2 regions of the Pseudoalteromonas lipolytica genome follow, and region 2 is predicted to be linked to the other one. Evidence: predicted binding sites of a transcription regulator. Region 2 holds the regulator's gene; the other holds the start of a gene.
What was found. Region 2 encodes ArgR, which controls arginine synthesis, uptake and breakdown. Its sites were predicted from a motif close to ANTGAATANNTATTCANT; they were not measured.

Region 1 (5,853 bases), 1.3 Mb from region 2:
GAACAAGTGATTGGTACTGTTAAAGCGGGTGCAGCACCTGCTAAAGCAGAATCGAAAAAAGAAGAAGCGGCACCAGCAAGCGATTCAAGCGATAGCTCAGACGTATTAACACCGTCAGTGCGTCGTCTAATCGCTGAAAAGGGCCTTGATGCATCAAAAATCAAGGGCACGGGTAAAAATGGTCGCGTAACGAAAGAAGACGTTGATACATTCTTAAAAGCGCCTGCGGCTGCACCTAAAGCAGAAGCGGCAGCACCTGCTGCACCTATGGGTGACCGTACTCAAAAACGTGTTCCAATGACGCGTTTACGTAAGACTATTGCAAATCGCCTTCTTGAAGCGAAAAACTCAACTGCAATGTTAACAACATTCAACGAAGTAAACATGAAACCTATCATGGACCTTCGTAAGCAGTATCAAGAAGTATTCGAAAAACGTCATGGTATTCGTTTAGGTTTCATGTCTTTCTATGTGAAAGCAGTAACAGAAGCGCTTAAACGTTTCCCTGAAGTGAATGCATCAATCGATGGTGATGATATTGTTTATCACAACTACTTCGATATCAGCATCGCGGTATCAACACCACGTGGTCTAGTTACACCAGTACTTAAAGATTGTGACAAGTTATCAGTTGCAGAAATTGAAAAAGGTATCCGTGAATTAGCGCTTAAAGGTCGTGACGGCAAATTAACACTTGATGATATGACAGGTGGTAACTTCACTATCACTAATGGTGGTGTATTCGGTTCGTTACTTTCTACACCGATTATCAACTTACCTCAGTCATCAATCTTAGGTATGCACAAAATCCAAGATCGTCCAATGGCTGTAAATGGTAAAGTTGAAATCTTACCAATGATGTATTTAGCGTTATCGTACGATCACCGTCAAATTGATGGTAAAGAATCTGTTGGTTTCTTAGTGACAATTAAAGAGTTACTTGAAGATCCAACACGTTTATTACTAGATGTTTAATCTAGTTGTATAAAATGTAAGCTGTGGACTGCGTTCACAGCTTTTTTTTTTGCGCCTTTGGTCTAACTGGGGTTTTCATGTTGAGCCTTGGGATTTATACTAGGTGCGCAATTTGGGATAGCTGTTTATTTGCATAAATATTCAGCTCTTTTAGTATAAAAAATTGGATAAAGCATCATGAATTTGCATGAGTATCAGGCAAAACAACTTTTTGCCGAATATGGTTTACCAGTTTCTCACGGTTACGCTTGCGATACACCTGAAGAAGCTGCAGCAGCTGCTGAGAAAATTGGCGGTGATATGTGGGTTGTTAAAACACAGGTTCACGCAGGTGGCCGTGGTAAAGCTGGCGGTGTTAAGCTAGTTAAAACAATCGACGAAGTTAAAGAGTTCGCTGCGAACTGGTTAGGTAAAAACTTAGTTACTTACCAAACAGACGAAAATGGTCAGCCAGTAGCTAAGATCCTTGTTGAGAGCTGCACTGACATCGCTAACGAATTATACCTAGGCGCTGTAGTAGATCGTGCTTCTCGTAAAGTTGTTTTCATGGCATCTACTGAAGGTGGTGTTGAAATCGAGACTGTTGCTGAAGAAACGCCAGAGCTAATCCACAAAGCTGAAATCGATCCACTTGTAGGTCCTCAAGCGTATCAAGCTCGTGAATTAGGCTTCAAACTAGGTTTAAACCCAACGCAAATGAAACAGTTTGTTAAGATCTTCATGGGTCTTGCGAACATGTTCAACGATTTCGATTTCGCATTATTAGAAATCAACCCGCTTGTTATCACAGACGAAGGCAACCTTCACTGTCTAGATGGCAAAATCGGTGTAGATGGTAACGCGCTTTACCGTCAACCTAAAATCCGTGAAATGCACGATCCATCTCAAGAAGATGCACGTGAAGCTCACGCTGCAAGCTTCGAGCTTAACTACGTTGCACTAGACGGTAACGTGGGTTGTATGGTTAACGGTGCAGGCCTAGCAATGGGTACGATGGACATCGTAAACCTACACGGTGGCAAGCCAGCTAACTTCCTAGATGTTGGTGGCGGCGCGACGAAAGAGCGTGTATCTGAAGCATTCAAGATCATCCTTTCAGACGACAACGTAAAAGCTGTTTTAGTTAACATCTTCGGTGGTATCGTTCGTTGTGACATGATCGCAGAAGGTATCATTGGTGCAGTTAAAGAAGTAGGCGTAAACGTACCAGTAGTAGTACGTTTAGAAGGTACTAACGCTGAACTAGGTCGTGAAGTACTTGCTAATTCTGACCTTAACATCATCGCTGCTGAATCACTAACAGACGCAGCTGAAAAAGTTGTTGCTGCTGCGGAGGGCAAATAATGTCTGTATTAATCAATAAAGATACAAAAGTTATCTGTCAAGGTTTCACTGGTGGCCAAGGTACTTTCCACTCTGAGCAAGCGCTTGAGTATGGTACACAAATGGTTGGTGGTGTTAGCCCAGGTAAAGGCGGTCAAACGCACCTTGGTCTTCCAGTATTCAACACAGTACGTGACGCTGTAGAAGCAACTGGCGCAACTGCATCAGTAATCTACGTACCAGCACCTTTCTGTAAAGATGCAATCTTAGAAGCTATCGATGCTGGCATCGAGCTTATCGTTTGTATCACTGAAGGTATCCCAACACTAGACATGGTTGACGTTAAAGTTAAGCTTGAGCAAACTGGTGTTCGCATGATCGGTCCTAACTGCCCAGGTGTTATCACTCCGGGTGAAACTAAGATCGGTATCATGCCTGGTCACATCCACAAGCCTGGTAAAGTAGGTATCGTATCACGTTCTGGTACACTTACTTACGAAGCGGTTAAGCAAACTACTGATGCTGGTTTCGGCCAATCAACATGTGTTGGTATCGGTGGCGACCCAATCCCTGGCACTAATTTCATCGACGTTTTAGAAATGTTCGAAAAAGACGAGCAAACTGAAGCAATCGTTATGATCGGCGAAATCGGTGGTACAGCAGAAGAAGAAGCTGCTGAATACATCAAGCACAACGTAACTAAGCCTGTTGTTTCTTACATTGCGGGTGTAACTGCGCCTCCAGGTAAGCGTATGGGTCACGCGGGTGCAATCATCGCAGGCGGTAAAGGTACTGCTGATGAGAAATTTGCTGCATTAGAAGCTGCTGGCGTTAAAACAGTACGTTCACTAGCTGACATCGGTGCTGCACTTAAAGAGAAAACAGGCTGGTAATCGGTCTTTAATCTCTTAAAAAGAGGCTCGCTTATGCGGGCCTTTTTTATTGCTAAATTCACTGTCAATTTTTATTCATAAATAAAGAATAAAAATTCTTTATTTATGAATAAAAATTCCTTACACTAATTCCTCTGTTTCCGTTTTAATAAAAAACGCTTGAATTTAAAAGGTAATTAGCACGTGCGTACTACAGAATTAGTAGACGGATTTCGTCAGTCGACTCCTTATGTAAATGCCCATAGAGGCAAGACTTTCGTTGTAATGCTGGGTGGTGAGGCGATAGACCAGCCAGGCTGTCGAAGTATTATTAATGATGTTGCTCTATTAACAAGCTTAGGTATTAAGATTGTTTTGGTGTTTGGCGCACGGCCACAATTTAATGCCGCTTTGAATGAGGTTGGCATAACTAGTCATTTTCATAACGAGATCCGTGTTACCGATAACACCACTTTTGAAGTGATTAAAAAAGTGGCCGGAGCAATGCAATTTGACATCACCGCGCGTTTATCCACGTCATTAAGTAGCACCCCCATGTCGGGCTCATTTTTAAATGTAGTCAGTGGTAATTTTGTTATAGCGCAGCCTTTAGGCGTTGATGAAGGGGTTGATTACCACCACTCGGGGCGTGTTAGGCGAATTGATGTTGAGGGAATACGCCACCAACTCAATAACAATAGTATTGTGCTCCTAGGTCCGATTGCTGCCTCAGTGACGGGTGAGAGCTTTAATTTAACCGCAGAAGAAATTGCGACTCAGGTTGCTTTAAAGCTCAGAGCAGATAAAATGCTAGGGTTTAGCCAAGATGCAGGTATTTTAGATGAAAATGGCGAAGCGATAGCAGAATTAATGCCAAACGAAGCCGAGCGAGTGTTAGAGCACTATCGCACTCATACACCTTCATGTTTGAGCGCCCCTGTCTTTTTGCAAGCTGCTATTGATGCATGTCGGGGTGGGGTGCATCGGTGTCACCTTGTTAGCTACAAAGAAGATGGTGCCTTATTGCAAGAGCTCTTCTCTTTGGATGGTATTGGGACCCAGATTGCGCCACAAAGTTCTGAACAACTTCGTAGTGCAACGATCAGTGATATAACCGGTATCTTAAACTTAATTAGACCACTTGAAGAGCAGGGCTATTTAGTGCGTCGCTCAAGAGAGCAATTAGAGATACAAATTGAGCAATTCACAGTGATTGAGCGTGATGGACTTATTATCGCGTGCGCTGCCCTTTACCCATTTGATGAAGAGCAGGTTGGTGAATTTGCAAGTCTTGCTGTTCACCCTCAATATCGTGATGCAGATCGAGGCAGTAATTTATTACGTTTTATAATTAATAAAGCCAAACGGTGTGGTTATCATGGTTTATTTGCGTTAACAACGCGCAGTATTCATTGGTTTATTGAACAAGGTTTTGAATTGGTGACGGTCGATGAACTGCCCGCAAAGAAAAAGTCGTTGTATAACTACCAGCGACGCTCAAAGGTATTACGTTTAGACTTATCTAAATTACCAAAAAATCGTTAAGGTAAAGGTGGGTGACACATCGCTGTCACCCGCGTAAAACCTGTTTAATATTGATAGTTAATATGCTGATAAAAGCGCACGCGTAAGTCTTGGCGTGTTGGATTAAACGCAAGTTCGTCTGTCACCTCATTAATGGCACTTTGTACTTGGTTCATAAATCGGCCGTAACCGATATCGTGCTTATCTTTTTCTGCTGCTGCAATAACAAAGTGCAGCACATCGACCAACGTATCCGCATTCCAAAATTGTTGTATTTGTACTTGCTCGCTGGTGCAGTCGAAAGTCAGTTTTTGTAACTCGCTATTGCTCTGTGCATTGTCAATATTACTATTACGCACAATCGGGCGTGTTCCATTTGCGATAAAGGCAGCTAAGTTAAGTTGACGCTTATCACAGGCACGTTTAAACGCATCAAAAATATACTGATAAAACTGACTATAGTTTTCTTCATTTAGCATATGCTGAAATTGTGTCTTAATTGCGCGTGTGACAGGAATTGAAAAGCCTGCATAGGTCATTTCGCTGTGATCGCTTGGCAAATGGCATTGGCGCGATTGATAACGCGGATATAAACTTCGTAACTTATAGCCATAGCTTTCTTTGTGGCCTTTGGCTTTGGCAAATAAGTCATAGGTTAAGTGTTGATGATCTCGAATCTTAAGCGGGGGTTGGTTGCTTAAAAGCTTGTCTTGTAATGTATTGATTACCCGTTGCACTTTATGGTGGAACTGTGCCGCATTTGCACGAATATCGTCACCGGTTGCTAAGAATAATAAGCGAATTTTTTTGCATCTTTCTTCGCCATTAGCAAATACATTGTGTGCTTCGTGGTATTGCGGATTATAGAAAAATAATATTTGTTTTGTTGTTTCTAAACTGTACGCCTCATCATGGTAGCGTACGACAGGTAGTTTATCATTCGCAATGAGATGTACGTTATGAAGTTCATACTCATCGCACAGCGCAAATAATTCCCTTGCAAGACGCTTGTAACCGCAACTAATGTTCGTAAACTGGGCAAAAAACTCATCATTGGGTTTAAATTCAACTAACACATACTGGTTTGCACGTGCAGAGCTAGGAATATAGACTCGGTGTTGATTGAGTGAAGCCATCTCTTTTCCTTATTAAATAGTGA
Region 2 (5,853 bases):
CCCTAATCAAACAAACCGAGGCTCACATATTAATGTATCGGGGGTGGTGATGACGAAATATGCCAAAAACCCTGAAAATGCCTTGAAACTGATTGAGTATATGACCGACAATAAAGCGCAAAATATGTATGCCTCAGTCAATATGGAGTACCCAGTAAAACAAGGGGTTGCTTTATCTGATATGGTGGCATCATGGGGCAAATTTAAAGAAGATACTTTGTCGCTTGATGAAATTAGCAAATATCGCCCTGTGGCACTTAAGCTAATTGATGAAGTGAAGTTTGATTTATAACGCACAAAGCGTTATTCCAGCTTAAAAATTTGAAAAAGCTGTTTAAGCGGCATTGCTTAAACAGCTTTTGTTTTATATCGCCCTGTTATTAATGAAGGAATAACAGCCTCGTATGCATGTGAAGTTTTCGTTGTCTCGCTGGCAGTTAATAGCTTGGTTTATCGGGTTATTGCTTGTAACACCTCTTGGCTTTTTATTAGTGGAGTCTCTGCAAGGAGGCTCTGATGTGTTTCAGCACTTGTTTGATACTGTGTTGTGGGATTACACCCGCAATACTCTATTCTTGATTGCTGGAGTCGGGCTTTTAAGTTGCCTCATCGCGCTGCCATTAGCGTGGTTGACTGCGTATTGTGAGTTTCCGGGGCGAAAGCAATTTGAGTGGGCGCTCATGCTGCCACTTGCCATGCCGACCTACTTGATTGCTTATGTTTACACGGACTTACTCGATTATGCAGGTCCCGTACAAATTGCGCTACGTGATTGGTTTGGTTGGCAATCGCCTGATGACTATTGGTTTTTCGATATTCGTACCTTAACAGGAGCAATAGTGATGATTGCCCTTGTGTTGTATCCTTACTTGTATTTAATTTTCAAAACAGCACTGAGAGAGCAATCATTTAAACTTGTGCAAGCCAGCCAGTTAATGGGGCTGTCCCCTTTGCAAAGCTTCTTACGAGTAAGCTTGCCACTTGGCCGCGGCGCTATTGTGGCGGGTATTACCTTAATTAGCATGGAGGCGATGGCTGACTTTGCAACAGTGAACTATTTTGCTGTGAGTACATTGACGACCGCCGTTTACGATACCTGGTTGGGGTATTACTCTCTCACTGCGGCTGCAAAAATTTCTGGTATTATGCTGCTCATTTTATTCTTAACCCTGATGCTTGAGCGCTACAGCCGAAGAAACCAAGCCGTGTATGAGCGCCAATCAAGTGTTAATAGTGCGACGTTATACAGCTTAAAAGGCAGCGCAGCCTGGGGGGCAACAATAGCCTGTAGCCTTACTTTGGTGCTGGCGTTTTTATTACCCGTGGCAGTGCTTGTGAAGTACGCTATTGTGTATGCGGAAGATGCGTGGAATGGTGCATTTTTTAATTATGCATGGCAAAGCCTCAAGGTTGCTGTCGTCGTGAGTCTGGCGACTATTATACTGAGCTTATGTGTGCTGTTTTATCAACGCATAAGTAAAGACCGTTACCCCCTTATTCCTGGACGTCTAGCGAGTACAGGGTACGCACTACCAGGCACGGTGCTTGCTATCGCCGTTTTACTGCCTTTAACGCAGCTTGATGACTTACTGAATGCATGGTTAGAGCCGCACGGTTTTTCGTTAGGCCTAGTATTAAGTGGTACTCTATTTGCGATGGTTTTTGCTTATATAGTGCGTTTCTATGCAATTGCGCATGGGGCGCTTGAAAGTAGTTTCTTACGTATCAGCCCCTCACTCGATATGGCGAGTCAATCAATGGGCAAAGGGCCTTTTACAACCCTGTATAAAGTTCATTTACCCTTGCTAAAACGCGGTATATTAACCGCAGGATTATTAGTATTTATTGAATGTATGAAAGAGCTACCCGCCGCATTGCTCTTGCGTCCATTTAACTTTGAAACTTTGGCCACGCATGTTTTTCAGTATGTCAGTGATGAACAATTAGAGTTAGCGTCTATTTCGGCCTTGTTTATTGTTTTAGTAGGACTAATTCCTTTGTATTTCGTTAATCGTTCGATGGAGCACAATCACTCATGAGTCATTTGATAATTAAAGACTTAGCCTACCAATATAATGGCACTAAGGTATTGAGTGAGCTTACTCTAAATGTGAAGCAAGACGAAATAGTCTGTTTATTAGGCGCCAGTGGGTGTGGTAAAACCACCACGTTAAAAGCAATTGCAGGTATTTTACAGCCATCGCAAGGATACATGAGTATCGACTCACAAGTGGTCAATGACAATCATCACTTTATTGCGCCAGAAAAACGAAATATCGGCATGATGTTTCAAGATTACGCTTTGTTTCCGCATCTAACAGTAAGCGATAACATTGCCTTTGGTTTGAGCAATATGAGTAAAGCACAAAAACGTGAGCGCGTGAGTGAAATGCTCAGGTTGGTTAAACTAGATGGCTGTGCAAAACGATACCCACATCAACTCTCCGGTGGGCAGCAACAACGTGTCGCAATAGCGAGAGCTTTGGCATATAAACCCAGTTTATTACTACTTGATGAGCCATTTTCGAACATTGATACCCAAGTGCGTTTTGAACTAATTGCTGATATTCGTCGGATTATAAAAGACCAACAAGTTTCCGCTGTTTTTGTGACGCACTCAAAAGAAGAAGCGTTTGCCTTTGCTGATACGCTTGCGGTGATGCACGGTGGAAAAATAGCGCAACAAGGCACTCCTGAGCAGTTATTTAGCCAACCTAACTCAAAGGAGGTTGCAGAGTTTCTTGGTACGGGCATATACTTAACGGCAAAAGTCTTAACGCCAACTGAATATGAAACGACGTATGGTGTCATACATTCGCTAACCGAAAGCAAGCATCAAGGTCAACACGGTGTGGTGTATGTACGACCTCATCATATTAAGTTATGTGAGGCAGAGCACGGCGATGTAAGTAGTCAAGCCATACTAAACAGACGTTTTATCGGTACGCGTTATGTGTATAAGGTACGTATTGCTGGGCAGGAGCTAGAAGTTGCTGCCGAAAATGATCGTGTACTAGCGGTCGAGCAACCAGTAAAAATAAAAATAATGCCACATACGGTCAATTTTTTCGAAGATTAAACAGAACGTTATAATCCTGAATTCCTTGTCTGTATGTTTGATAACGAGTAGCTAAGGATTCATTATGGCGCAAGCGCAATCTGGGATTTGTGCTGAAGCAAACTTACACGGTTTGCACCTGTTTTTTAATGTTTATGATGGTCACGATGAGTCATTACGCAAAAAACTTAAACGCGTAAGCGTCATTCAAGACGAGTTTGCAGACCAATTCTCTGAAGCCATGTTGTCATGTGTGGTTGCGCTTGGTGCGCAGTACTGGCCGCATATACTGCCAGAGTTTATTCCAAGCCAATTACAAAGCTTTCCAAATGTGACGCACAGTGAGCACGTCATGAGTGCGCAGCCATTCGATTTGTTTGTGCAAATTCGCTCTGATCGTGAAGATGTAAATCACCTTTTTGCTCTACAAATCATTAAATTATTTACACCTGATGTTGAGCTGGTGGAACAAGTTCGTAACTTTCGCTTTTTAGATGGCCGCGATTTTAATGGTTTTATTTATGCGGGAGACACTCCGCATGGGCGACAAAAGCGAAGCACCGCACTGATTGATAAGCCGGGTCATTTTGAAGATCAGGGAAGTTATATTCATGTGCAGCGTTTTGTGCATGACCTAAGCGTGTGGCAACATTTGTCGTTATCTGAGCAAGAGCAAATCATGGGGCGTACACGTCTTGATAACACGTTAATAATGCCAGCTGTTGAAACGAGTCATGCAGTACGAAGTGAATTAAAAGATGAAAAGGGTCAGCCTCTCATACTCAATCAAAGCATGCCGTTTGGTGACGTTCATAAACAGGGCATTTTAATGGTGTCGTGTGCAGCGCAAGGTGATGCGTTTGAACAGGTACTCAAAAGCCGATTAGGGCAGGGCGAATGTTATGACCATTGGCTCGATTTTACACAAGCCGACATGGGGTCTGCATTTTTCGCCCCGTCAGTAAACTTTTTGAAGCAGCTTTAACGTTAAACTGTATCGAATAATGTTCTAACGCGGTCTAGCGTGACATCGATTTCAGAAATTTTTGCAGGGGCGATAAAAATAGTGTCGTCGCCTGCAATTGTACCCAGTACACCGTCTGCCTTACCTAATGAATCAAGTAATCGGGCAATCAGCTGTGCAGCCCCTGGGCTGGTACGAATAATAATCATCATTTCGTTGTGCATGATGTCGATAACAAGCTGACGAAGAGGGCTCTTTGCGGTTGGCACACCCATTTCGGCAGGTAAACAATACACCATTTCTTGTTTTGCATTGCGTGTGCGTACAGCGCCAAATTTACTCAACATGCGTGAGACTTTACTTTGGCTAATATTATCAAAGCCTTGGTCTTTTAATGCTTCGACAATCTCACCTTGTGAGCCAAAGTTTTCTTCTTTTAATAACGATTTAAACGCTTTGATCAGTGCTTCTTGTTTGTCTTGTGGTTGCATGTTGTCGTTTCTTTTATTCATCAAATATGAAGTAATTCTACACAATTCTGCATAGTTATGCAGTATTTGTTTGCATTTGTCGTCCAAATACCGTCACGTTACAGCTAAGTTTACAACTATGGTCGAAATTATACGCGAAATAAGCAGGATAAATTTGTTTTTAGTCGCTAATTTCATTATCTTTAGGGCCACAAATATTTCCTACCTCAAATTACGGAGAATTCCAATGAAAGTTGCTGTTTTAGGCGCAGCTGGCGGTATCGGCCAAGCATTGTCTTTATTATTAAAAACAAGTTTACCTGCAGGTTCTGAATTATCGTTATACGATGTTGCCCCTGTTGTTCCTGGTGTAGCGGTTGATCTTTCTCACATCCCAACTGACGTTAAAGTTGAAGGCTTTGGTGCAGACAGCTTGGACGCTGCATTAGTAGGTTGTGATATCGTTCTTATTCCAGCGGGTATGCCACGTAAGCCGGGCATGGACCGTGCGGACCTTTTCAACGTAAACGCAGGTATCATCAAAACATTAGCTGAAGGCATCGTTAAAAACTGCCCTAAAGCGTTAGTAGGTATCATCACTAACCCAGTAAATGGCACTGTGCCAATCGTTGCTGAAGTATTCAAAAAAGCGGGTACTTACGATGCTAACCGTGTATTCGGTATTACGACTCTTGACGTGATCCGTTCTGAAGCGTTTGTAGCTGAGCTTAAAGGCTTAAGCGCAACTGACGTTAAAGTCCCTGTTATTGGTGGTCACTCTGGTACAACCATTCTGCCACTTCTTTCACAAGTTGAAGGCGTTACTTTCACTGATGAAGAAGTTGCAGCACTTACTCCACGTATCCAAAATGCAGGTACTGAAGTTGTTAATGCTAAAGCTGGTGGCGGTTCAGCAACACTTTCAATGGGTGCAGCAGCGGCTCGTTTTTGTATGTCTTTAGTGAAAGGCTTACAAGGTGAAGACGTGGTAGATTACGCATACGTTGCTGTTGAAAATGGTGATGCTGCTTACTTCGCACACCCAGTACGTTTAGGTAAGAACGGTGTTGAAGAAATTCTTTCTTACGGTGAGTTAAGTGCATTCGAAGAGCAAGCTAAGAACGACATGCTAGCGACACTTAACAAAGACATCCAAGAAGGTGTTGATTTCATCAACGGTTAATCTCGATTGATGCTAAGCGCTTCACATGCATGTTGAAGCGCTTAAAACAAAAAAGCCTGCAATTGCAGGCTTTTTTAATGGCTCGAATAAAGTTTCGCTTAGTGATCGCGGGCGACCGCAATCCGCGCTAAGCTTTCTAATGCTTGTTTGTATGGCGTGTCGGGTAAAAAAGCAATGC

Region 1: argA (amino-acid N-acetyltransferase) is a predicted target of ArgR. The motif match lies at 3,296-3,313, and genes of this name have one in related genera.

The regions. Positions count from the first base shown of each region.
Region 1 covers NZ_CP032090.1:1,691,700-1,697,552, forward strand. The annotation lists gene odhB (2-oxoglutarate dehydrogenase complex dihydrolipoyllysine-residue succinyltransferase) at 1-975, shown strand, start outside; gene sucC (ADP-forming succinate--CoA ligase subunit beta) at 1,153-2,319, shown strand; gene sucD (succinate--CoA ligase subunit alpha) at 2,319-3,191, shown strand; gene argA (amino-acid N-acetyltransferase) at 3,375-4,715, shown strand; gene D0907_RS07710 (DUF3083 family protein) at 4,760-5,830, opposite strand.
Region 2 covers NZ_CP032090.1:3,033,946-3,039,798, reverse strand. The annotation lists gene D0907_RS13680 (Fe(3+) ABC transporter substrate-binding protein) at 1-292, shown strand, start outside; gene D0907_RS13675 (ABC transporter permease) at 405-2,039, shown strand; gene D0907_RS13670 (ABC transporter ATP-binding protein) at 2,036-3,079, shown strand; gene D0907_RS13665 (Dyp-type peroxidase) at 3,144-4,043, shown strand; gene argR (transcriptional regulator ArgR) at 4,046-4,513, opposite strand; gene mdh (malate dehydrogenase) at 4,740-5,675, shown strand; gene ispB (octaprenyl diphosphate synthase) at 5,774-5,853, opposite strand, start outside.